DNA from 2 places in the Pseudoalteromonas qingdaonensis genome. Region 2 is predicted to be linked to the other one. Evidence: predicted binding sites of a transcription regulator. Region 2 holds the regulator's gene; the other holds the start of a gene.

Region 1 (11,321 bases), on a different contig from region 2:
TCGGCGCTGATCAATAAAGGACGATGAGCCCGACCCATGGCGGTTTTAATGATTTGCGTTACCACCTCTTGCTGCTCACTGGTATTCGGTTGAGCATTAGTGAAAGGTGTGTCGGCGACCAAGTTAATGCTATTCGCGTTAGCCTCGGATTGCTTGATGCTAAAAAAGTCGGTTTCTACTAGTTGCTGTTCTAACCAGGCCCAAAAATGACTTTGTGTTGGTGTGGAGTAACCGTAAGAAACTAGCTTATCCATGCCCGGGTCGATAAATGTACTGGTATCTTCTGGCAGCATAAGCACCAGCAAGCCCCCGGCTTGCACCGTGCCCGCCAGTGCTGCGAGTTTGTCGGCATAAAAGCCGCTGTAACAGTCGTAAGCGCCGTGGGCATGTTCTTGCCCCAGGATCTGGTGCAGATGATACGGCCACTGGGCATGGTCAAGCTGTTCATTATTGCTGAGCACATACCAAGGATCGGTTGTAAGCCGTTGTAGCGCCTGCAATTGCTCGTAGCACCATTGTCGTTCGCCACGCAATAACAGCGCCTGGCGCCATCGCTGGCGCTTTAATTGGGTGAGTAAGCTAGTTACTTCAGAGTGCTTGCAAGCGAGCATAGGCGGTGACCAACCATTTACTGCCAACGTCATCAAAGTTTACCTGCACCCGTGATTGGGCCCCGGCACCTTCATAATTCAACACCGTACCCTCACCAAACTTGGCATGAAGTACGCGTTGGCCGAGATTAAAGCCGCTATCGGCAAAGGCTGCTTGTGTCAGCGATGGGCTAAAACGGCTCGACTGTTGCGGCGCGGTGACCTTGGTTCTAACGCGAATTTCTTCGATGCAGTCATCGGGCAGTTCACGTAAAAAACGCGACGGGCTGTGATATTTTTCCTGGCCATAGAGGCGACGGGCTTCCGCATGCGTGATGTAGAGCTTATCCATGGCGCGGGTCATGCCTACATAACAAAGGCGACGCTCTTCTTCCAAGCGACCGCTTTCCTCCTGGCTTTGTTGCGATGGGAACATGCCCTCTTCAACGCCAGCCATAAACACAAGTGGAAACTCCAGGCCTTTTGCCGAGTGCAATGTCATCATCTGCACCGCATCTTCATGTTCTTCGGCCTGACCCTCTCCTGACTCTAGTGAAGTGTAGGCCAGGAAGCCTTGCAGTGGCGATGAAAACTCTTCGTCCACCGGTAATTCGTATTGTTCGCAGGCGTTGATTAATTCTTCCAGGTTTTCTACGCGGGCGCGGCCTTTTTCACCTTTTTCTGCCTGATACATGGCCATAAGGCCGGTATTTTCAATGGCATATTTGGCTTGCTCCGCCAAGGTGAGATCGCCGATACGGGCTTCGATACCATCGACCAGCTCTAAGAAGCGGGTTACCGCGGTGGCGGCACGGCCCGACAAATGTTGTTGTTCTATGATGGCCTTGGCGGCATACCAAAGCGGCAGTGATTCGGCGCGGGCGCAGTCACGAATATGGCTGAGGGTTTTGTCGCCTATGCCGCGTGTTGGTGTATTGATCACGCGCTCAAAGGCGGCGTCGTCTTGGCGATTACTGACCAGACGCAAATAACACAGGGCGTCTTTGATTTCCTGGCGTTCGAAGAAGCGCATACCGCCATAAATACGGTACTTCATACCTTCTTGTAGCAGGGCTTCTTCCAACACCCGCGATTGCGCGTTGTTACGATATAAGATGGCGCTGTCGCTGAGGGCATTACCCGCTTGCAGCCAGGTTTTTATTTTGCCAACGATAAAACGGGCTTCATCCAGCTCATTAAAGGCGGCATAGATGGAAATAGGCTCACCCTGGTTACCATCGGTCCACAGGCTCTTACCCATGCGCTCGGAGTTGTTCTCAATCAGCGTATTGGCCGCTTTTAGGATGGTCGCAGTGGAGCGGTAGTTTTGTTCCAGGCGAATAGTTTCGGCGTCAAAGTCATCTAAAAAGCGTTTGATGTTTTCGATACGCGCCCCACGCCAACCATAAATGCTCTGGTCATCATCGCCAACTATCATCATGGAATTGGTATCACCGGCGATCAGTGCCAGCCAGCGGTATTGAATGGTGTTGGTATCCTGGAACTCGTCCACCAGAATATGGGCAAAGCGCTGCTGATAGTGACGCAATAGCGTAGGTTGTTGCTGCAGCACCTCGTAGCAGCGCAGCAGGATCTCGGCAAAGTCGACTAATCCGGCGCGGTCACAAGCCTCTTGATAGGCGCTGTAGACTCGCTGTAAAAGTTGTTCATTGACGTCATAGGCTTGAATGTCGCCCGGGCGCAGGCCTTCATCTTTTTTGGCGCTGATATACCAGGCGATATGCTTTGCCGGCCATTTCTTTTCATCTATATTCATGGCCTTAAGCAAACGGCGTATCATACGTTGCTGATCATCGCTGTCGAGAATTTGGAAAGACTCAGGCAATTTGGCTTCACGGTGGTGAGCACGCAAGATACGATGGGCTAAACCGTGGAAGGTGCCAATCCACATGCCACCAGCGGAACCTTCGATGGTTTGTTCGACCCGAGCGCGCATTTCTTTGGCCGCCTTGTTGGTAAAGGTCACCGCAAAAACGCTATAGGGTGAGGCGTTTTCTACCTGCATTAACCAGGCGATACGATGGACCAACACCCGGGTTTTACCTGAGCCTGCACCGGCGAGAACCAGCATATTTTGCAAGGGTGCTGCTACCGCCTCTCGTTGATTATCGTTCAAGCCATCAAGTAATTCAGATACATCCATCGCCACATCCACCTATTGTTAGTTTGGCAAGTATAACAAGAGTTGTGCTTTGGCTAAATAGAATACTGTTTTTATAAACAGGTATGCACCCAGCAAGCAATTTACCGCTAACTGCTTGTACTCATATTAGTTACCATAGGCACCATGGGTACTTTGGAAGTTAGATAATGAGACAGTACGAAATTGTCAGTGACACGAGTGAACAGCTAAGTGATTGGCTTAAAGATCAGGTGGTTGCTTTTAACAAGTCACATTGGCCCGTACAAAGGCAAAATCTCGGTTTTAGAGTCGATAATGAGCTGGGTGAAGCGGTTGCGGGAATAGCGGGTCGATGCTTCGGCAACTGGTTACTTATCGATTGGCTATGGGTCAACCCAGAGGAAAGAGGGCAAGGCTATGCTAACGATTTGCTTTATAAGCTTGAGCAGGCAGCCAAGGACTTGGGGGCAATAAAAGCTGTGCTCGATACTTTGGAGTTCCAAGCTCCCGACTTTTATCGCCGTCATGGCTACGAAGAAGTATTCGCCTTGGCGGACTACCCCCTGGATGGGCGTCGCAGTTATATGGTTAAAGCACTTTAAGTTGTATTTAACCTAACTGTGTCAATGCCATAATGTCGTCAATTTCACAGCAAGGCAGGCCCTTGTAGGCATATTGAATGCCTTGATTATTGAGCCAAATGCTGCGACATCCGGCATTGTTTGCACCTTGTACATCCGTGTCCAGGCTATCACCGATATGAATAATTTCCTGGTTGGCAACGCCAAGGCGCTCGGCGGCATGATCGAACAGATCCCGATGAGGCTTGGACTTGCCATCGGGCCCGGCCATCAAGACTAACTCGAACTGATCTTTGAGGTTGAATTTGGAGACATCGACATTGCCGTTGGTAATGGCTATCAGCCGATATTTACGTTTAAGCGATTCCAACAGGGCTAATACCTCATCGCTGACGGTGATCTTGCTGCGTGCTTCGGCAAAGCGTTGATAAGCATTATCGGCGTGATGTTGCTCTAAGCCAATCTTGCTCACAGCATAAGTGAGCGCTTGCTTACGTATTTGCGTAACATCATGAACCAGTGCAGGATCGCGGGCAATTACCGTGCGACGACAATCTAGCCAAAAGTTATTCCCTTGCTCTTGCCAGCCCGGCAGAGTGAGCAAATAATCCTGCTGAGCCTGCAACGCCGCTTTGATGATGGGGTGGTTATTATACAGGGTGTCATCTAGGTCAAAGCTGAGGACTTTGGCGGGCGCTAAAGCTCGATTAAATCGCATCATGGTGGGCCTTAATTCTGTTTTTTGGCTCTTGGGTGAGTATTATCATACACCTTGGCCAGGTGTTGAAAGTCTAAATGGGTATAAACCTGGGTGGCCGATAAACTGCTGTGGCCCAGTAATTCCTGCACCGCGCGCAGATCGCCGCTCGACTGCAAGACATGAGAGGCAAAGGAGTGGCGCAGTTTGTGGGGATGAACCTGGGCGCTCAGGCCTTGCTTGACGCCCCATTCACGCATACGCTCGCGTACATGGCGCACCGAAATACGGGTTTTCCGTTTTGATAAAAATAGGGCATCGGGATCGGCGCCGATAAAGGCACCGCGCACCTTAAGCCAGGCGTTAAGTGCGGCAATTGCCTTCGAGCCCACAGGTACCAGGCGCTCTTTATTGCCCTTACCGAGAACGCGGATTTCACCGTTGCGCAAATCTATATCCTTGCAGTTGCTATTGACCAGCTCGCTGATCCGCAGTCCACATGAGTACATTAACTCCATCATCGCCTTATCGCGAATGGCGAGTGGATCATCATCGTCTATCTCAAGGAGTTGATGCATCTGCTCAACATCCAGATTACGGGGCAGCGGCTTATCAAACTTGGGGCCTTTTACAAACTGGGCCGGATTATCCAGATGCGGATTATAGGCGCGTAAAAAGCGAAAAAAGGCACGCAGGCAACTGAGTTTGAGGTTAACGGTGCGAGCACCTAAGCCCTTGGCGCGCAACGACATGGCATAACGGCGAATATCGTCGCCGTTAATGGCCAACCAGCCATCCCGGTCATCATAAAAAAAGCGGGCTACCTCTAGCAGTTGCCGCTGATATTGATCCAGGGTGTGGGTGGAGTATTGTTTTTCATAGCGCAGATAATGTTGATAGTCGCTCACGGGCGAGCGCCAGGCATCTGTCATCACGGCAAAGGTGAGCGCCTGTGACTCGCTCATGATAAGGCGGTTAAGCGTTCTTGCAGAGCTTTAACAAACTCGAAGATAAACAAACTGTCCTGAGCTGGCTCAAAGTGCAGTTCATCTTCGCTGGCAAAGGCCAAAATAGCCAGGGGCGCTTGCAGCTCGCCAATAAGATAGAGAGCGGAACTTTTACTTTGGCCGTTAAAGATCTGCGCCTGCTCCTGCTCCGATAAACGGCCAAGGTAGTGATTGTTAGTTTGCAGGCGTTTATCCAGCAGGGGTTGCAGCTCGTCAGTGAACTTAATTAGTTTGCACTCGCTGATTTGCAATTGTTCGCAGATCAGGGTTTCTAGCCCCGTTGCCAACTCGACAAACTCGGCATCCCGCATTAACTGGCGATGGCAGGCACTAAACACCTGGAAGACCTTTTCATTTTGCTTGGCTCGCGCCACCAACTGCTGAAATTGTTGTTGCAAGGCGCGGTTTTGTTCGCGCAATACTTGTTGCTGGCGCAACTGCAAAGAGGCAACACTTTCCTGGGGAGCACCAAAGTTCATCAGTGCAAACACCTCGGGATGCTGTAAAAAGAAGTCCGGATTGAGTTTGAGATACTCGGCGATCTGCTCTTTGCTTAGTTCACTCATAGGGCTATTTGTCCATCAAATACATGCTCGGCGGGGCCCGTCATCTTGACCGCGTGACCTTCGCCCTGCCAACGGATCTGTAGGCTACCGCCAGGCAAATCAACTTTGACATTATTGCCTAGCTTATTCTGTAGCTGTCCAACTACGGCGGCGGCACAGGCGCCACTGCCACAGGCCAGGGTTTCACCAGCACCACGCTCCCACACCCGCAGCTTAATATGGCTTTCATCTATCACCTGCATAAAGCCAACATTGGCCTTTTTCGGGAAGCGTTCATGCTCTTCCACTAAAGGCCCCAAGGTATGCACCTCGGCGGTGTCGATATCGTCAACCTCGATCACGCAATGGGGGTTGCCCATGGATGCGGCACCGACAAACAGGGTTTGTTCTTGCTGGCGCAGGATATAGGTGAGTTCACGTTTACTGGCTTTAAGGGGAATTTCTTTGGGCTCGAGCATGGGTTGTCCCATGTTCACCGTGACTTGACCGTCTTTTTCTATATATAAGACTATGTTGCCACCCTTGGTGGATACGGCAATCTTATGCTTGTTGGTGAGGCCCTTCATACGCACAAAGCGGGCAAAGCAGCGAGCGCCGTTACCGCATTGTTCCACTTCGCTGCCATCGGCATTGAAAATACGGTAATGGAAGTCTAAATCCGGTGAATAGGGCGCCTCGACCATTAACAATTGGTCGAAGCCAACGCCAAAGTTACGATCAGCCAGTCGCTTGATTTGGTCGCGGGAAAGAAAAATGTTCTGGGTCACGTTATCGACGACCATAAAATCATTTCCCAGCCCGTGCATCTTGGAGAAGTTAACTAACATAACGCTCTTACATCATCCCTCTATGCCATCACTATGCCTGCAAAACGCAGCCAACTCTAGGTTTATTGCTGCTGTTGCGGGTCGCTGGCCTGCACTTGCGCCTCGGCCTCTTGCTCTTGCACGGAGGCGGGCTGCTGAATTTCTGGTTGTTCTTGTGGCAGGTATAAGGGTCCACTTTGACCACAGGCGCTTAGTAGCGTTAAGCTGACGGCTACAACAAGGTGAGGCAATCGGTGACTGTTATACATAGTGATTCGATAGATAATTAATATGACTCGTTTTATAATCGCAGAGTAACAGAAAATACCGAAAATGTAGTCGTTGCTGTTGAATTATTTCCCCTTCACAACGTCACCGCCAGTACAGGAGCGCAAGCCAAATGAGTGAAACCACCATGACCGACACCCAGTATCATCAACTGGCCGATGCATTGATGTTGACCATAGAAGATCAGATCGACGATTTAGATGCGGATTTAGACTATGAGTCGGCGGAGGGGATATTGGAAATCATCTTCCCGGACCGCAGTAAGATAGTGATCAATAAGCAGGCGCCACTGCATCAGGTGTGGGTTGCTACTAAATTTAATGGCCATCACTTTGAATTACATGGCGAGCAATGGATAGATAATCGTTCCGGCGCCGAGTTCTGGCAGTTTATGTGTGATGCGGCCACCAAGCAGGCGGGTGTTGAGATACGCTGGGAGCATGATTAAGTGAGTCAATTCGACGGTGCCAGCTACTTTAATAGCCCAGCTCATAAAGCGACTGTGATCTGGTTGCACGGCTTAGGAGATTCAGGTGATGGTTTCGCCCCCGTGGCACCTCATTTGGCTCTGCCCGAAGAGCTTGGGGTGAAATTCTTATTTCCACACGCGCCGGTTCAGGCCGTGACCATTAACGGCGGCATGGAAATGCGCGCCTGGTACGATATTAAATCCCTTGATCTGGATAAACGTGCTGATGCTCAAGGTGTGCAACAATCGGCACAGCGTATTAGCGACTTAATCGATGAGCAAATCGCTGCTGGGATATCGGCAGACAAGATTATTCTTGCTGGCTTTTCGCAAGGTGGCGTGATTGCCTTGCACTTGGCGCCGCGTTATCAGCATAAGCTGGCCGGAGTCATGGCGCTATCGACCTATATGTCGCAGCCGGAGTTACTGGCCGAGCAGGCGATACATAAAGATCTCAATATTTTTATGGCCCATGGTGAGTTTGATAATGTGGTGCCATTAGCGGCTGGCAAGCAGGCCTATGAGTGTTTGCAGGAGCAAGGAATGGCGGTGTCCTGGCAAACCTATGCCATGGCGCACCAGGTCTGTGAGCAAGAGCTTGAGGCCATTCGACAATGGCTTGTAGAGCGACTAAGTTAATAGAGATCTAGGAACAGCGCATGGGACAAAAAATCGTGATAACGGCGAATATGAATACTAATACACCGCGCATTGCCCGCAAGGATGTGGTTTATCAGTGGCATTGGCATCGCATTGGCACAGTCGCTGGAGTAGGCGCCTTGGCTATAGGCGCACTTTGGTATGCTGCTTTTACTCCAGCTAATGCCGAACAAAGCAGGGCCTCTGAGGCCGAATTAGCTACAAGCCAAATAGTCGCAGAGCCAGTCGTTAGCAGCGAAAATTCAGCTGATGAACAGCCTGTGGTTGCAGAGCCAGAGATATTAGTTGAAGCCCAGGCGCAAAATGATGCCGAGCCGACTGAGCTGGTGGCCGTTGAAGTGAACCAGACTCAAGAGCTGAGCGCAGAGCCAGTCGAGCCTGTTATAGCCGAGCCCATCCCAGCTGAGCCTATTCAGAGCGAACCAGCTGAGGTTGAACCCAGTGTAGTTGCCGCCGACTTTAATGTTGAAGCCAAGGTTGCCAGCCTGGCTCAGGGCAGCAAAATAGACACCGACAAGGTGAGCCGAGCCGTATTAACCACGCAAGTGCAAGATCGTGAGCCGGTCAGTGCGCTGGGTCGTGAGATTAATATGGGTGACTTTGATGACAGTCTGGTATTTTTCACTGAGCTGCAAGGTCTGCAAGGGCAAAAAGTCAGCCATATTTGGTATTTTGAAGAGCAGCAGATGGCACGGGTCGAACTCGGCGTACACGCGGCTCGTTATCGCACCTTTTCATCTAAACATATTATGCCCAGCCAAGTTGGTTTGTGGCGTGTAGAATTACGAGATAACAATAATAAGTTATTGGCAACAAGAGAGTTTCGCTTAACTGCCAAGCCTTAACTTTGAATTAGGAATTACATGACAACTGCAACTCAACGAGTGCGAATTGCCACTCGTAAAAGTGCCCTAGCTTTGTGGCAAGCCGAATTTGTAAAGGCTGAATTAGAGCGCCATCATGCAAATATTGAAGTCGAACTGGTGACCATGACCACTAAGGGCGACATTATTCTCGATACCCCTTTGGCTAAAGTTGGCGGTAAGGGTTTGTTTGTAAAAGAATTAGAGCAAGCCATGCTGGAAGACCGTGCCGATATAGCTGTGCATTCCATGAAGGATGTGCCGGTGGACTTTCCTCCCGGGCTGGAGCTGCACACCATTTGTGAGCGCGAAGACCCGCGTGATGCTTTTGTTTCTAACCTTTACGCCGATATCGACAGCCTACCTGAAGGTGCCGTAGTGGGTACATCAAGCTTGCGCCGTCAGTGCCAGCTTAAAGAGCGTCGCCCCGATCTCGATATTCGCGATCTGCGCGGTAACGTAAATACCCGCTTGGCGAAACTGGACGAAGGCCAGTACGATGCCATTATCCTCGCCGCTGCCGGTCTGATCCGTTTAGAAATGAGCGATCGTATCCGCAGCTTTATCAGTGCTGAAGAATCATTGCCGGCCAATGGTCAGGGGGCCGTGGGGATTGAGTGTCGCAGCGATGATGAGCAAATTAAAGCTCTGCTGGCGCCGCTGGAGCATACGCCAACCCGTATTCGCGTTGATGCCGAGCGTGCCATGAACCGCCGTTTACAAGGTGGTTGTCAGGTGCCAATCGGTGCCTATGCCGTAATTGAAGATGAGCAGGTATATCTGCGTGGCTTAGTGGGTTCGCTGGATGGCAAGCGTATTTTACGGGCCGAGGCCAAGGGGCCTGTTGGTGAAGCGCAGCAACTAGGTGTAAGCCTGGCGGAAGAACTTTTGGCTCAAGGTGCCGATGTGATTCTGGCCGAGGTTTACGGCGAAATAAAATAAAACTGGACGAGAACGAAGGCACAGGCAATGGCACATATTGTTGTAACTCGGCCCCAGGGTAAGGGGCAGGAACTGGCGGATTTACTTGTTAGACAAGGGCATAAGGTGACTCAATGCCCGGTGTTGAATATCGAGTATCTGACCAGTGATGAACAAGAGTTGGCGACCTTGGATGAAGCCGATATTGCCGTTTTCGTTTCTCAGGATGCGGTTATAGGCTTGCATCAACAACGCCCCAGTTTACCCGCCAGCGTGCAATGTGTAGCCGTGGGTGAAGCCACCGCCGAGGCTTTAGAGAGTTATTTTAAATGCCGCGCCCTGGTGCCGGAGACTCATGATTCAGAAGGCATGATTGCCTTGCCCGAGCTGCAGCAGGTAGAAGGGAAAAATGTGGTGCTGGTTAAGGGCCGAGGCGGGCGCACCTTGCTTGCCAAAACCCTGAAACAACGCGGTGCCTTTATCAATCCGCTGGTGGTGTATCAGCGCCTGGCGGCGCAGCCGAGCAGTGATGCCTGGTTGCAGCAATGGCAGCAAGACCAGGTTGATGCCCTGGTCGTAACCAGTAACAGCAGTGTTGATGCCATATTTGCCAGCCAAGATCCGCAGTTATTACAGTGGCTTAAATCGCGACATTTCTATATTGTTAGTGCTAGAACAGAGGCGTACTTGGAACAACAGGGTGTCGCCACAGACCATATTAGTATTGCCGCGGGGGTGACTAACCAGGCCATCGCCGCGTGTATCGACAGTGAGCAGGAAATCAATATGAGCGAGCAGCCCGAAAAGCCAGAGCCGGAATTAGCGCCTTCTAATACCTCGGCGGCCACAGCAAAAGCGCCTGAGCCCAAAGTGCAATCGGACAGAGCGACAGCTAAACAGAGACAACGCATGAGTAAGGTCGGCTTATTGGCTTTGTTGATTGCTCTTGGCGGAGCAGCTGGCACAGGTTATTTATACTGGCATCAGTATCAGCAGCAAAGCAGTGCGGCCGAGCAGGAAAATACAGCGCTGGCGCAAATGCAACAGCAGGTGCAGCAGCTGCAAGATGCCAATCAGGCGCTGGCTGAGCAAATTAAGGCTTTAAGCAATACGCAACAAACTCAGCGGCAGCAAAATCAGCAATGGCAGCAGAATTTTAATGACGACATCAGTCGCCAGATAATTGCCAATCAACGCTCTATGATCACTCATGTTGAGCAAAGCATTGCTGCAGCAAAAGATAATACCCAGCCGCCATTGGATATGAACGAATTACGTCGTTTGGTGGCGCTGGCGGATTTTAAAATTTGGTCTGAAAGTAACTATGCCGGTGCCGCTGCCGTGCTTGAGCGTGCCGATGCGCTACTGGCCAGCTATCCGGGTAATGCTCAGTTAAGGCGAGCCATTCACAGTGATTTGCAAACCTTGGCCAGCATCGAGTTGGCGGATGTGCAAGCCACTGTGCTGACCTTACATGGTTTAGGGCAACAGGTTGATAAACTGGCCTTTAATATGGTCGACCTGGCCGAGGAAGCGGTAGCAGCGGATAAGCAAGAGCTTTCAGACAATGTTTCCGACTGGCGTACCAATTTGGGGCGCTCCTGGGACAAGCTGGTGGATGATTTTATCAAGGTGCGTAAGCGCGAGGCGGCCATTGAGCCCCTGCTGGACAATGAGCAACAGCGCCTAATCAAGCAGCGTCTGCACTTTAATCTTGATCAGGCGGGCTT
Region 2 (11,321 bases):
TTGTAACAAATAATGACTATACAAAGTCTGCTAAGCAATTGGCTGAAAGCCAGGACGTATGGCTTCTCCATGATAGCATGCTCGATGAGTGGAGTTACGCTGTAGATCAAATGATTGAAGCGCTTGATGGCGAAGATTAACTTTGGCTAGGGTCTGTTGATCTTTGTTGTACATATTTTGCTTAGCAATGCGTCGGCAGCCACATTATTGAAAATACCGGTGACAGAGGGCGTTCAGAAATATTAAGGTGGGAGTCCAGTTTGGTTTGTTCTGGTGCCTTCTATATTACGTAGCCTTATTGGTGGTATTTTTAAATTAGCCGTTAAATATCCAATACCTGCGTTAGTCATAGTAGTAATTGTTTTAATTGCTGGTAATTCATAAACACATAACAAGACCTTAAAGTCGGATTCGTAACAGTTTGCTCAGTTTCACTTCGTTTCATATTTTAGCAAACTGCTCACCGCTTAAGGCGGCGTTATACATTTCATAGAGGCTCATATGATTATCCAATTTAAGTGGTCAAATGCAAACTATCTTGAAGCTGGTAAACAAGCTGAGTTTGAAAAAGCAGTTAGAGACGATTTAAATTTAGAATCTGATGATAGAGCAAAACCATGTCATACCGGAGATTTGCTCGTTGATCTTAGTGTTGCAGGTCTATCGCTGAATAAAGTGGTTGGCAACGTTAAATGTAATTGCGGAATCAGCTATTTAATTATTGATGGTACAGTAAATCAAAATATTAGTTACAGCAGGGTCTGATAGACACTGCATGTATAACAAGCACCATCAAAAACGGGTCCTATGGACGCTCGACTCGCAACAAGTTGCTCCCGTTTTGATTCGCGCTGTAGAAATCGGCTTTTGTTGTGGAGTGTGCTAGAGACAGCGAGATAGGGATATCGAGCTAGGTTTACCGAGGTAGGACACCTCGTTAAACCTTGTCGAAAGCAAAACGAAACGCTTAACAAAAGCTTGAGTTCGGAAGCATTAGCGAATCCCGGGTTCGCGGGGTTTCCAAAGGGGGAGTCGAATCACTCCCTCTTTGGTTGTTGTCGCCAACGCGACAAAATCTAAAATCGAAGCGCCTTTCGCAAGGCTAAAGCCTCGCCTACAGACAAGGTGCAGAAACAATCCCGCATTAAAGGCCGGTGCCCTTTGATCGCTTCTCCACCACCGCTGCGGTCATCCTTGAAATACAACACAAATCGCCCGCGCTGTTATAAATCTTAATCTCCCACACGGAAGAGCGGCCGCCGATATGCACGGGTTTGGTTACGGCTTTGAGGGTACCGGTGCGTGAGGCTTTGAGGTGGTTGGCGTTGATCTCCTGGCCGACGCAGTAGTATTTGCTGGTATCGACAACAAAGTTGGCGGCGTAGCTGGCGACGGTTTCGGCCAGTACCACGTAGGCGCCGCCGTGGACTATGCCCATGGGGTTGTAGAGCTCGTTGTCGATTGGCATGGTGGCCACCAGGTAGTCGTCGCCGATTTCGCTGATTTCAATACCGAGTTTGGTCATCAAGGTGCCTTTGCCGCCGACGCCGAGGTCTAGTTGGCGGCAAAGATCAAAATCGATTTCCTGTGCCCAAATACGTGTGCTCATGCTTACTGCTCCTTATGTGGCAAGGTCTGTGAATGCTCGGGTGTTGCTCACGATGGCAACCTGGCTCACATAATGCTGCACATGCTCCGGCATCTGCAAGTCTTTTACGATGGTTAGCTTGCGCAGGGAGGGAAGAGCGGGCGGCTGTATCTGGGGTTGTGAGCAAAAATATCGCCTCCTTGTCATCATCCGAACCCCTGAATTGACTAGACTGTTTGTAACGGCTTAAGGGTTAATGCGCAGGAGAGGTTATGGACTTTCAATCCGTGTATGATTTTTGGTTTTATCAGTGCCAGCCAGAGGATTGGTTTAAAAAGAGTGAGGGGTTCGACGCTCAAGTCACTGAGTTGTTTGCCGAAACCCACCGCGCTGCCAGTCGGGGTGAGCTGTATCAATGGCGTCGAAGTGCCAAAGGGGCGCTCTGTGAAATTATCGTGCTGGATCAATTCTCCCGTAATATATATCGCGATACCGCCAGCGCCTTTGCTCAGGATGCGCAAGCCCTGTGTCTGGCTCAGCATGCGCTAGAAAAGGGTTACGATCTGCTGCTAACCGAGCAGGAGCGTAGTTTTTTATATATGCCTTATATGCACAGCGAAAGCACCGCCATTCATATACTTGCCGAGCACCTGTTTCGACCTTTGGAGAGTTATTCCTATGAGCTGGCCCGTAAGGCTATTATTGACCGCTTTGGTCGCTACCCCCATCGCAACGCCATACTCGGGTGTCGGTCGCCCCCCGAGGAGCAAGCTTTTCTGGAGACGCCCAGCAGTGGCTTTTAACTTGTCGCTGTGGGGCTAAAGAGGAGAGGGGGCGACTTCCGTAAATTCCCTGATTTTATTTGCGATTTTCTGACAACTGTATATACTCACAGTTAAATGTACTGTATGGAAAACCAGTTGTATGCGCCCTTTAACTAATCGCCAATCGCAAATTTTAGAGCTGATCAAAGTCTTTATTAAAGATACCGGCATGCCGCCAACGCGCGCCGAAATTGCACAAACATTAGGTTTTCGCAGTGCCAATGCTGCCGAGGAGCACCTTAAGGCGCTGGCCAAAAAAGGGGTGATCAGAATGAAACCCGGTGCCAGCCGAGGTATTCAGCTGGTTGAGGAAGAAGAGCCGGAGCAATTAGGCCTGCCGTTAATCGGTCGCGTTGCCGCCGGTGAGCCTATTTTGGCGCAGGAACATATCGAGAGTCATTGCCAAATCGACCCCATGTTGTTTAAGCCGGCGGCGGACTATCTGTTACGGGTTAATGGCATGAGTATGAAGGATATAGGTATTCTTGATGGCGACCTGCTGGCGGTACATCGTGCTCAGGTGGCCGAAAACGGTCAGGTGGTGGTGGCCCGAGTGGGTGACGACGTAACCGTGAAACGCCTGGAAAAGGCCGGCCGCAAGGTTTTACTGCATGCGGAAAATGAAGAATTTGCTCCTATCGAAGTCGATTTAGAACATGAATCTTTTGATATTGAGGGCTTAGCGGTTGGTGTAATTCGAAACGCCGACTGGATGTAGGTTTTATTTGGTATTTTGGCCCCCGATACGCCGTTTATTGGGGGTTTTACGACGCTTTTCTCCCTTCTTTCACTGTTAGCTAACAGTTTGAATATTCCACAAATATTTATTTAAAAAAGCAAAACAAAAACGCTTCATTTCTTGCTATTCGTTCAAATCTTGACTAATTGGTTAGATTACAGGCTTTGCTGGTTGCTTTTTAATCGCTTTGTGTAAAGTAAATGTAATCGGCCAGTTCTAAGCATAATAATAATGAAGATTGGCTAGCAGTAATTGCCTCTTCTCTTTTTGCGTTGCGCGTTTTAAGGAGATGGTACATGAAGCAGCTGTGCTCCCTCATGTTGCTGTGTCTGTTTGCCCCGCACTTGGCTTTTGCAAATAGTGATTATAATTTGCGCCCAGGGGTGACGGATATCAGCGAGAATGTTTACCAGTTACACATGACGATATTTATAATCTGTTGTGTGATTGGGGTGATAGTGTTCACTATCATGTTTTGGGCCTTACTAAGGCACCGTAAGTCAAAAGGTGCGCAGCCCGCATCTTTTCACGAGAGCACTAAGGTCGAAATTATTTGGACCGCAATTCCCTTTCTTATCCTTATCGGCATGGCGGTACCTGCGACCAAGACCTTGATTGCCATGGAAGATACCAGCAAGGCCGATATCACCATAAAGATCACCGGCTCGCAGTGGAAGTGGCATTACGAGTATATGGGCCATGATGTGGGCTTTTATTCCTTACTGGCCACGCCACAGGAACAAATTCAGAACGCTCAGAAGAAAGGCGAGAACTACCTTCTTGAAGTGGATAAGCCACTGGTGATCCCAACCGGTAAAAAAGTACGCTTCCTGATGACCTCGGACGATGTTATCCATTCCTGGTGGGTGCCGGACTTTGCGGTGAAAAAAGACGCCAACCCAGGCTTTATCAATGAGGCCTGGACCAAGGTTAACGAAACCGGTATCTATCGCGGCCAATGTGCCGAGCTGTGTGGTAAAGACCACGGCTTTATGCCCGTGGTAGTTGAGGCCAAGGCACCGGCGGAATTCGATACCTGGCTGGCAGGGCAAAAACAGGCTGTGTTGGACCAAGCCCAGGCCGATGCGGCCTTGCTTGACCAAACTCTATCAAAAGACGAGCTGATGGCTCTGGGCGAGCAGGCTTATATGGCCCGCTGTGCCGCCTGTCACCAACCCACAGGTTTGGGCCTTGCCGGGGTGTTCCCTGCTATCAAGGGCAGCCCAATCGCAACTGGCGAAATTAAAGATCACATCGATATTGTGGTGCACGGTAAACCAGGCACCGCCATGCAGGCATTTGTTAGCCAGCTCACACTTAAAGAGCTAGCGGGTGTTATCACCTATCAGCGTAATGCGTTCGGTAATGACACCGGCGATGTTGTGCAACCAAGTGCAATTCAGGCCTTTATTGATGGGGAAGAACAATGAGTACAGCCGCTGCGACACATGAACACCACGGGCCTGCAACTGGTATTAAACGCTGGCTCTTTACCACGAACCATAAAGACATAGGCACGCTTTACCTGCTGTTTTCGTTGCTGATGTTTTTAACCGGCGGTGCCATGGCCATGGTGATCCGCGCCGAACTGTTCCAGCCGGGATTACAACTGGTTGATCCGCACTTTTTTAACCAGATGACCACAGTCCATGGTTTGATCATGGTCTTCGGTGCGGTAATGCCGGCCTTTACCGGCCTGGCTAACTGGATGATCCCCATGATGATCGGGGCACCGGACATGGCCTTGCCGCGCATGAATAACTGGAGCTTCTGGATCCTGCCCTTTGCCTTTGCCATTTTGTTAGCCTCCCTGTTTATGGAAGGAGGCGGCCCGGCATTTGGTTGGACCTTCTACGCGCCTTTGTCGACCACTTACAGTAACGACAACACAGCGCTGTTTGTATTTGCCATCCATATCATGGGGATCAGCTCCATTATGGGTGCCATTAACGTCATAGTGACTATCGTCAACATGCGCGCGCCGGGCATGAAGTGGATGAAACTGCCGCTGTTTGTGTGGACCTGGCTTATCACCGCCTTCCTGTTGATTGCGGTAATGCCGGTGCTGGCCGGGGCGGTGACCATGGTACTGACGGACAAATACTTCGGCACCGATTTCTTTAATGCCGCCGGTGGTGGCGATCCCGTGATGTTCCAGCATATTTTCTGGTTCTTCGGTCACCCCGAGGTGTACATAATGATCTTGCCGGCATTTGGTATTATCTCCACCATAGTGCCCGCCTTCTCGCGCAAAAAACTGTTTGGCTACTCCTCCATGGTGTATGCCACCGCGTCCATCGCCTTGTTGTCTTTCATTGTGTGGGCGCACCATATGTTTACCACCGGCATGCCGCTCGCTGGTGAGCTCTTCTTTATGTACTCCACCATGCTGATATCCGTGCCCACCGGGGTCAAGGTGTTCAACTGGGTGGCAACCATGTGGCGCGGCTCCATCAGTTTTGAAGCGCCCATGATGTTTGCCATCGCCTTTATTGTGCTCTTTACCCTGGGCGGTTTCTCCGGCCTGATGCTGGCCATTACGCCGGTGGATTTCCAGTACCATGATACCTACTTCGTGGTGGCGCACTTCCACTATGTGCTGGTAACTGGCGCTGTGTTCTCCATTATGGCCGCCGCTTATTACTGGCTGCCGAAATGGACCGGGCATATGTACAGCCCCACCTTGGCGAAGTGGCACTTCTGGATGTCCTTAATCAGCGTCAATGTGCTTTTCTTCCCCATGCACTTTGTTGGCCTTGCGGGTATGCCACGCCGTATCCCCGACTATGCGCTGCAGTTTGCCGACTTTAACGCCATTATCAGTATCGGCGGCTTTGCTTTTGGCCTGTCGCAGCTGCTGTTTGTTGCTGTGGTGTTTAAGTGCATTAAGGGCGGTGAAAAAGCGCCGGCTAAGGTTTGGGACGGAGCCGAGGGCTTGGAATGGCAGGTGGCTTCACCAGCGCCTTATCACACCTTTGAAACGCCGCCCGAGGTGAAATAAATGAACCATATGCCGCTGTTAAGAAAGCTGTTATTAGGCACCCTGGCCATGTTCGCCTTTGCCTTTGCGCTGGTGCCCTTGTACGACGTGTTCTGTGATGTCACCGGCCTTAATGGCAAGCCTTCCATGGAGCAGGCGCAACAAAGCGAGCGGGTGGATAACAGCCGTGAGGTTACCGTGAGCTTTACCACTCATGCCCAAAGCGGTGCGCCCTTTAAGGTCAGCGCCCAGCAGCAGTCTGTGGTGGTTAAGCCCGGCGAGATGAGCCTGGTGACCTTTGCGGCAGCCAATACCAGTGATCAAGCCCGAGTGATGCAGGCTATTCCGTCTGTCTCTCCGGGTTTAGCGGCAAAATATCTACATAAACTGGCTTGCTTTTGCTTTGACCAGCAAACCCTGCAAGCCAACGAAAAACAAGAATATCAATTAAGATTTTATGTCGATCCGGCGTTGCCCCCCGAGTACGAGGAGCTAACGCTGTCATATACGCTTTTTGATATCAGCGCCAAGCATCCCGAGTCGTTAGTGGCGTCGGCGCGATAACCCAAATGAGGCATGAATATGAGTGAAGAGTATCAAAAGTACTATGTGCCGGCGCAAAGTCCCTGGCCGATAGTCGGTGCGGTGGCGCTGTTCTTTATTGCCGCCGGTGCGGGCTTAACCGTGATGCAAATGGGGCAGGAAAGCAGCCATGGTCATTATCTGTTATTTGCCGGTATTGCCGTGTTGTTGTATATGCTGGTGGGCTGGTTTCGTAATGTGATCAACGAATCCCACGGCGGTCTCTACTCAATGCAAATGGACCGCTCCTTCAGACAGGGCATGAGCTGGTTTATTTTCTCCGAGGTGATGTTCTTTGCCGCCTTCTTCGGCGCGCTGTTTTACGCCCGTATGCTGGCGGTGCCTTGGCTCGGTGGCGATGGCAATAATGTGATGACGGGCGAAGTGTTATGGCCTGAATTCACATCGGCATGGCCGCTGGAAAGCACCCCAGGTGGCACAACAACCCAGGCCATGGGCTGGCAGGGGCTGCCACTTATCAACACCATTATCCTTTTGGTGTCTTCGGTGACCTTGCAGTTTGCGCACACCGCCATTGAAAAAGATAAGCGCGGGCCACTGACGCTCTTTTTGCTATTAACCGTCCTTTTGGGGCTTAGCTTCCTTGGCTTGCAGGTTTATGAATATATACACGCCTATCAGGACTTAGGGCTGAAGCTGGATTCCGGCATTTATGGCAACACCTTCTTTATGCTAACCGGCTTTCACGGCCTGCACGTAACCCTGGGTACCATAATGCTTATTGTGGTGTTTATCCGGGTATTAAAGGGGCACTTTAGCAGTGAAAAGCACTTCGCATTTCAGGCAGCGGCCTGGTACTGGCACTTTGTAGATGTGGTGTGGTTGTGCCTGTTTGTATTTGTGTATGTGTTGTGATCGGTGATGGATTAAAGCGCAGCAGACCAAACTGCTGCGCCAGCAAAATAATAATAAGTACAAGGATGCACAGGGCGATGCGTTTGCCCAAATAGCGCGACATAGGCACCTTGTTATCGGATTTTATCATCGCCAGTAAGGCGCGGAAAAGGGTGTAAATGACGGTCAGCAAGAGCGCAATAATTATAATTTTAATAAGCAAGATACGGATACTCCGAGGTTGGTGGTTGAGTGTTTACAGCTAAGCTTAGCGCAATTTTATGGATAGGGCTGGTTATCCTCGCGGTAACTGTTTGTACTCGCTTGGGTTTTTGGCAGCTTGAGCGGGCAGAACAAAAACAGCAAAGACAACAGCTGCTGGATTCCTGGTCGGCTCAGGGGGTTATGCCTTTAACCAAGGCGCTGCGCTATATCGAAAGCGAAGATGCCACAGGTTTGCAGGTACGCTTTGATGCTCAGCTGCAGAGCGAATACTGGTTGCTGGACAATCAGGTGTATCAAGGTCGGGTCGGTTATGATCTGCTGGTACTGGCCTTGGCGCCAGGCTCCAGTAACTGGCTGTTGGTCAATCTGGGCTTTGTGCCAGCACCGAGCCAGCGCAATGAGCTGCCCACTATAGCCTTGCCATCAGAGCTCACCCTGACTCAGGCCTTGGTCAAGGAAGGCCCACTGGCACAGTTCACCCTGAGCGAAACCCTGGTGGAGCAGGGCTGGCCCAAACGTATTCAAGAAATCGTCATCACCCAGATGAGCGAGCAAACCCGCAAACCCATTTATCCCTTTATGGTCTATGCCCAAGATGCCATTGATGGCATAGGCGCCACCCCTCATTACCAGCCGGTCACCATGTCGGCTGACAAGCACAAGGCCTACGCCTGGCAGTGGTTTTTAATCGCCCTGGCGGCCCTGGTGATTGCTTTAAGTGCCTATTGGCGAGCAAGGAGAACGCATGCAGCTACCTAAACCCCTTATGTTATTTATCGGCTGCTTTTTGCTGCCAATTGTTGCCGCTGTGGCGGTTTTATATTTCGGCTGGTTGCCCGGCCATAAGAGTAATCAAGGGCGGCTGATGAGCGAGCAGGTGGAAGTGAGCGACTGGCAGCAATTACCACCATCGCCCTGGACCATAGCCCTGGTGAATACCGAGCCCTGTCAGGGCTGTGCGCAGCAATGGCAGGACCTGCAGTCGCTCTATGTGGCTCTGGGTAAAAACAAAGACAAGGTGCGTATTGCCGTGTTGGGCGAAGCAGCAGCAAAGGCGCAAGACATGCCCAGCATTCATATTAACAGCGCTCCGGCACAGCTTAATGCCGGCAGCCTGTATTTAATCGACCACCATGGTTTGGTGGTTCTGGAGTATGACTTTGCTCCACAAGCCGACGCCAATCGTTTGGTACACAAGGGATTGTTGAAGGACTTAAAAAAACTACTTAATTATGCTCGTAGCAGTTAAAGAGGCCAGTATGACAAAAAACTATAAATTTCTGGTGTTAACTACGGCTTTATTGGCCGTGTTGGTGGTGGGTCTGGGGGCCTATACACGATTGAGCGATGCTGGGCTGGGTTGTCCCGACTGGCCCGGCTGTTATGGCTTTTTAACCGTGCCCGATAAGGCCCACGAAATCGCCGCGGTGGAGGAAAACTTTCCCGGTATGGAACTGGATCAGGGTAAAGCATTGAAGGAAATGGTGCATCGTTACTTTGCCGGCACCTTGGGGCTGTTGATCCTCGCCATTGCTTTGTATGCCTGGCGCTATGGCAAGCATGTCCGTATGCCGGTGCGGTTGCCCACAGTGCTTTTGCTCTTGGTGATCTTCCAGGCCATGTTGGGTATGTGGACTGTGACCATGAACCTGCAGCCGCTGGTGGTGATGGGTCACCTACTCGGTGGTTTCTCCATCGCCAGCCTGTTATGGCTCTTGTATTTACGTAACCACAGTCGCCCTGTGCCCGGTGGCGACCCAGGTGCTAGAGCATTGCAGGGCTGGAGCATGGCGGCTCTGTGCATGGTAGTGGTGCAGATTGCCTTAGGGGGCTGGCTGGCAGCCAATTATGCCGCCGCCCATTGTGTTGGCTTTCCCTTGTGTGAAGGCAGCGAGGCCTTTTCCCTGGCCGAGGTATTCCATTTGCCTATGGAGCATGCCAATTATGAGTATGGGGTGCTCTCCTACGAGTCGCGCATGTCCATTCACTTGCTACACCGCTTTGGCGCCCTGATAACACTCTTGATTGTCGGCGCGGCCATGTGGCGGGTGTTTAAGGGCGCCTATTCGCGCACTATTAAAAATGCGGCCTTAGCGGTCGGTGCCGCTTTGGCGACCCAGCTTACTTTGGGTATCGCTTTGATCTATATGCAGATCCCCTTGTTGATGGCGCTGGCCCATAACCTGATGGCTCTGCTCTTACTGCTGACCCTGGTGCGGTTGTGCTATTTACAAAAACGAAAATGTTAGGCGCAAAGGAGAAGAATTATGAGTAAAGCAATAACCTTAACACCCTCTTTGGCGCGCTCAACAAGCTGGCGCGATTATCTGGCCATGTGCAAGGGCAAGGTGGTGCTGATGCTGGTGCTGACCGCCTGGGTTGGCCTGGCCTTGGCGCCGGATATGGGGCGATCCTGGGTGCTGCAGCTGATCAGTTTGCTCGGCATAGGTCTGTTATCGGCGGCGGCGGCGGTGGTCAATCATATTGTCGACCGCGAAATAGACTCCAAGATGGCGCGTACCCGCCATCGTCCGGTGGCCCAGGGTAGGGTCAGTGAAGGGCGAGGCTTTGCCTTTGCTGCGCTGATTGGTGGCATTGGCTTTGTTGCCTTGGTCGGAGCCGCTAACTGGCTGACCGCCTTGTTAACCCTGCTGGCCCTGGTTGGTTATGCCGTGGTCTACACCCTGTTTCTGAAGCGGGCAACGCCGCAAAATATCGTCATTGGTGGTTTGGCCGGTGCCATGCCGCCCTTGTTGGGCTGGGTGAGTGAAACCGGGCAGCTGGCCGCCGCTCCTTGGCTTTTGGTGATGATTATTTTTGCCTGGACGCCGCCGCACTTCTGGGCTCTGGCCATTGCCCGTGAAGCGGATTACCGCCGCGCCAATATTCCCATGCTGCCGGTGACTCATGGTATCGATTTTTGTAAAACCTGTGTGCTGGGTTATACCGTGCTTTTGGCTCTGGTCTGTGTGTTGCCCTATCTGATTGGTATGTCTGGGCTCTTCTATCTGCTGGCGGCATCGGCGCTTAACCTGATGTTTATCGCCTATGCCTGGCGCTTAAAGCGCGAGCCTCAACATCAATCGGCAATGCGTGTTTTTAAGTTCTCTATCTTGCATTTAATGTTACTCTTTGTCGCATTATTTATTGATAAGTGGGTATTTTATGTCGCTTAAGTGGTGGCTGATTGGGGCGCTTACAAGCTTGACACTGGGTTGCACCAAGCCGGAATTGCAGGTGGAGGCTCTAGTGTATGAGCAGCCGCGGGAAATAAATGCCTTTAGTCTGGAAGATCAGCATGGCGAGCGAGTCGGTGTGGCCGATTTACAGGGGCAGTGGGATCTGCTGTTTTTAGGCTATACCAGCTGCCCGGATGTCTGCCCTATGACGCTGGCGAAACTGCGCCAGGTCGAGACACAGGTAAAGGAACCTGACCTGAATGTGTGGTTTATATCTGTGGACCCAGCGCGGGATACGGCGGCGAAACGCCGCCAATATATCACCTACTTTAATCCTCAGTACAAGGCG

The links. Region 2 encodes LexA, which represses DNA repair genes until DNA is damaged. Its sites were predicted from a motif close to TACTGTATNNNNATACAGTA; they were not measured.
Region 1: the regulator LexA is predicted to act here: its motif matches at 2,818-2,837, upstream of uvrD (DNA helicase II).

The regions. Positions count from the first base shown of each region.
Region 1 covers NZ_JBCGCU010000024.1:3,599-14,919, forward strand. Annotated here, with positions in the region: gene WCN91_RS14775 (GNAT family N-acetyltransferase) at 1-644, opposite strand, end outside; gene uvrD (DNA helicase II) at 589-2,754, opposite strand; gene WCN91_RS14785 (GNAT family N-acetyltransferase) at 2,922-3,335, shown strand; gene WCN91_RS14790 (HAD-IA family hydrolase) at 3,343-4,035, opposite strand; gene xerC (tyrosine recombinase XerC) at 4,044-4,976, opposite strand; gene WCN91_RS14800 (DUF484 family protein) at 4,973-5,584, opposite strand; gene dapF (diaminopimelate epimerase) at 5,581-6,411, opposite strand; gene lptM (LPS translocon maturation chaperone LptM) at 6,474-6,659, opposite strand; gene cyaY (iron donor protein CyaY) at 6,806-7,126, shown strand; gene WCN91_RS14820 (alpha/beta hydrolase) at 7,127-7,786, shown strand; gene WCN91_RS14825 (DUF2914 domain-containing protein) at 7,807-8,652, shown strand; gene hemC (hydroxymethylbilane synthase) at 8,671-9,612, shown strand; gene WCN91_RS14835 (uroporphyrinogen-III C-methyltransferase) at 9,640-11,321, shown strand, end outside.
Region 2 covers NZ_JBCGCU010000005.1:200,340-211,660, reverse strand. Annotated here, with positions in the region: gene WCN91_RS06860 (restriction endonuclease) at 1-140, shown strand, start outside; gene WCN91_RS06855 (hypothetical protein) at 502-765, shown strand; gene WCN91_RS06850 (PaaI family thioesterase) at 1,145-1,609, opposite strand; gene WCN91_RS06845 (DUF924 family protein) at 1,861-2,391, shown strand; gene lexA (transcriptional repressor LexA) at 2,513-3,130, shown strand; gene coxB (cytochrome c oxidase subunit II) at 3,448-4,581, shown strand; gene ctaD (cytochrome c oxidase subunit I) at 4,578-6,152, shown strand; gene WCN91_RS06825 (cytochrome c oxidase assembly protein) at 6,153-6,695, shown strand; gene WCN91_RS06820 (cytochrome c oxidase subunit 3) at 6,714-7,589, shown strand; gene WCN91_RS06815 (DUF2909 family protein) at 7,489-7,791, opposite strand; gene WCN91_RS06810 (SURF1 family protein) at 7,821-8,552, shown strand; gene WCN91_RS06805 (transmembrane cytochrome oxidase associated protein) at 8,539-9,042, shown strand; gene WCN91_RS06800 (COX15/CtaA family protein) at 9,053-10,042, shown strand; gene cyoE (heme o synthase) at 10,061-10,969, shown strand; gene WCN91_RS06790 (SCO family protein) at 10,959-11,321, shown strand, end outside.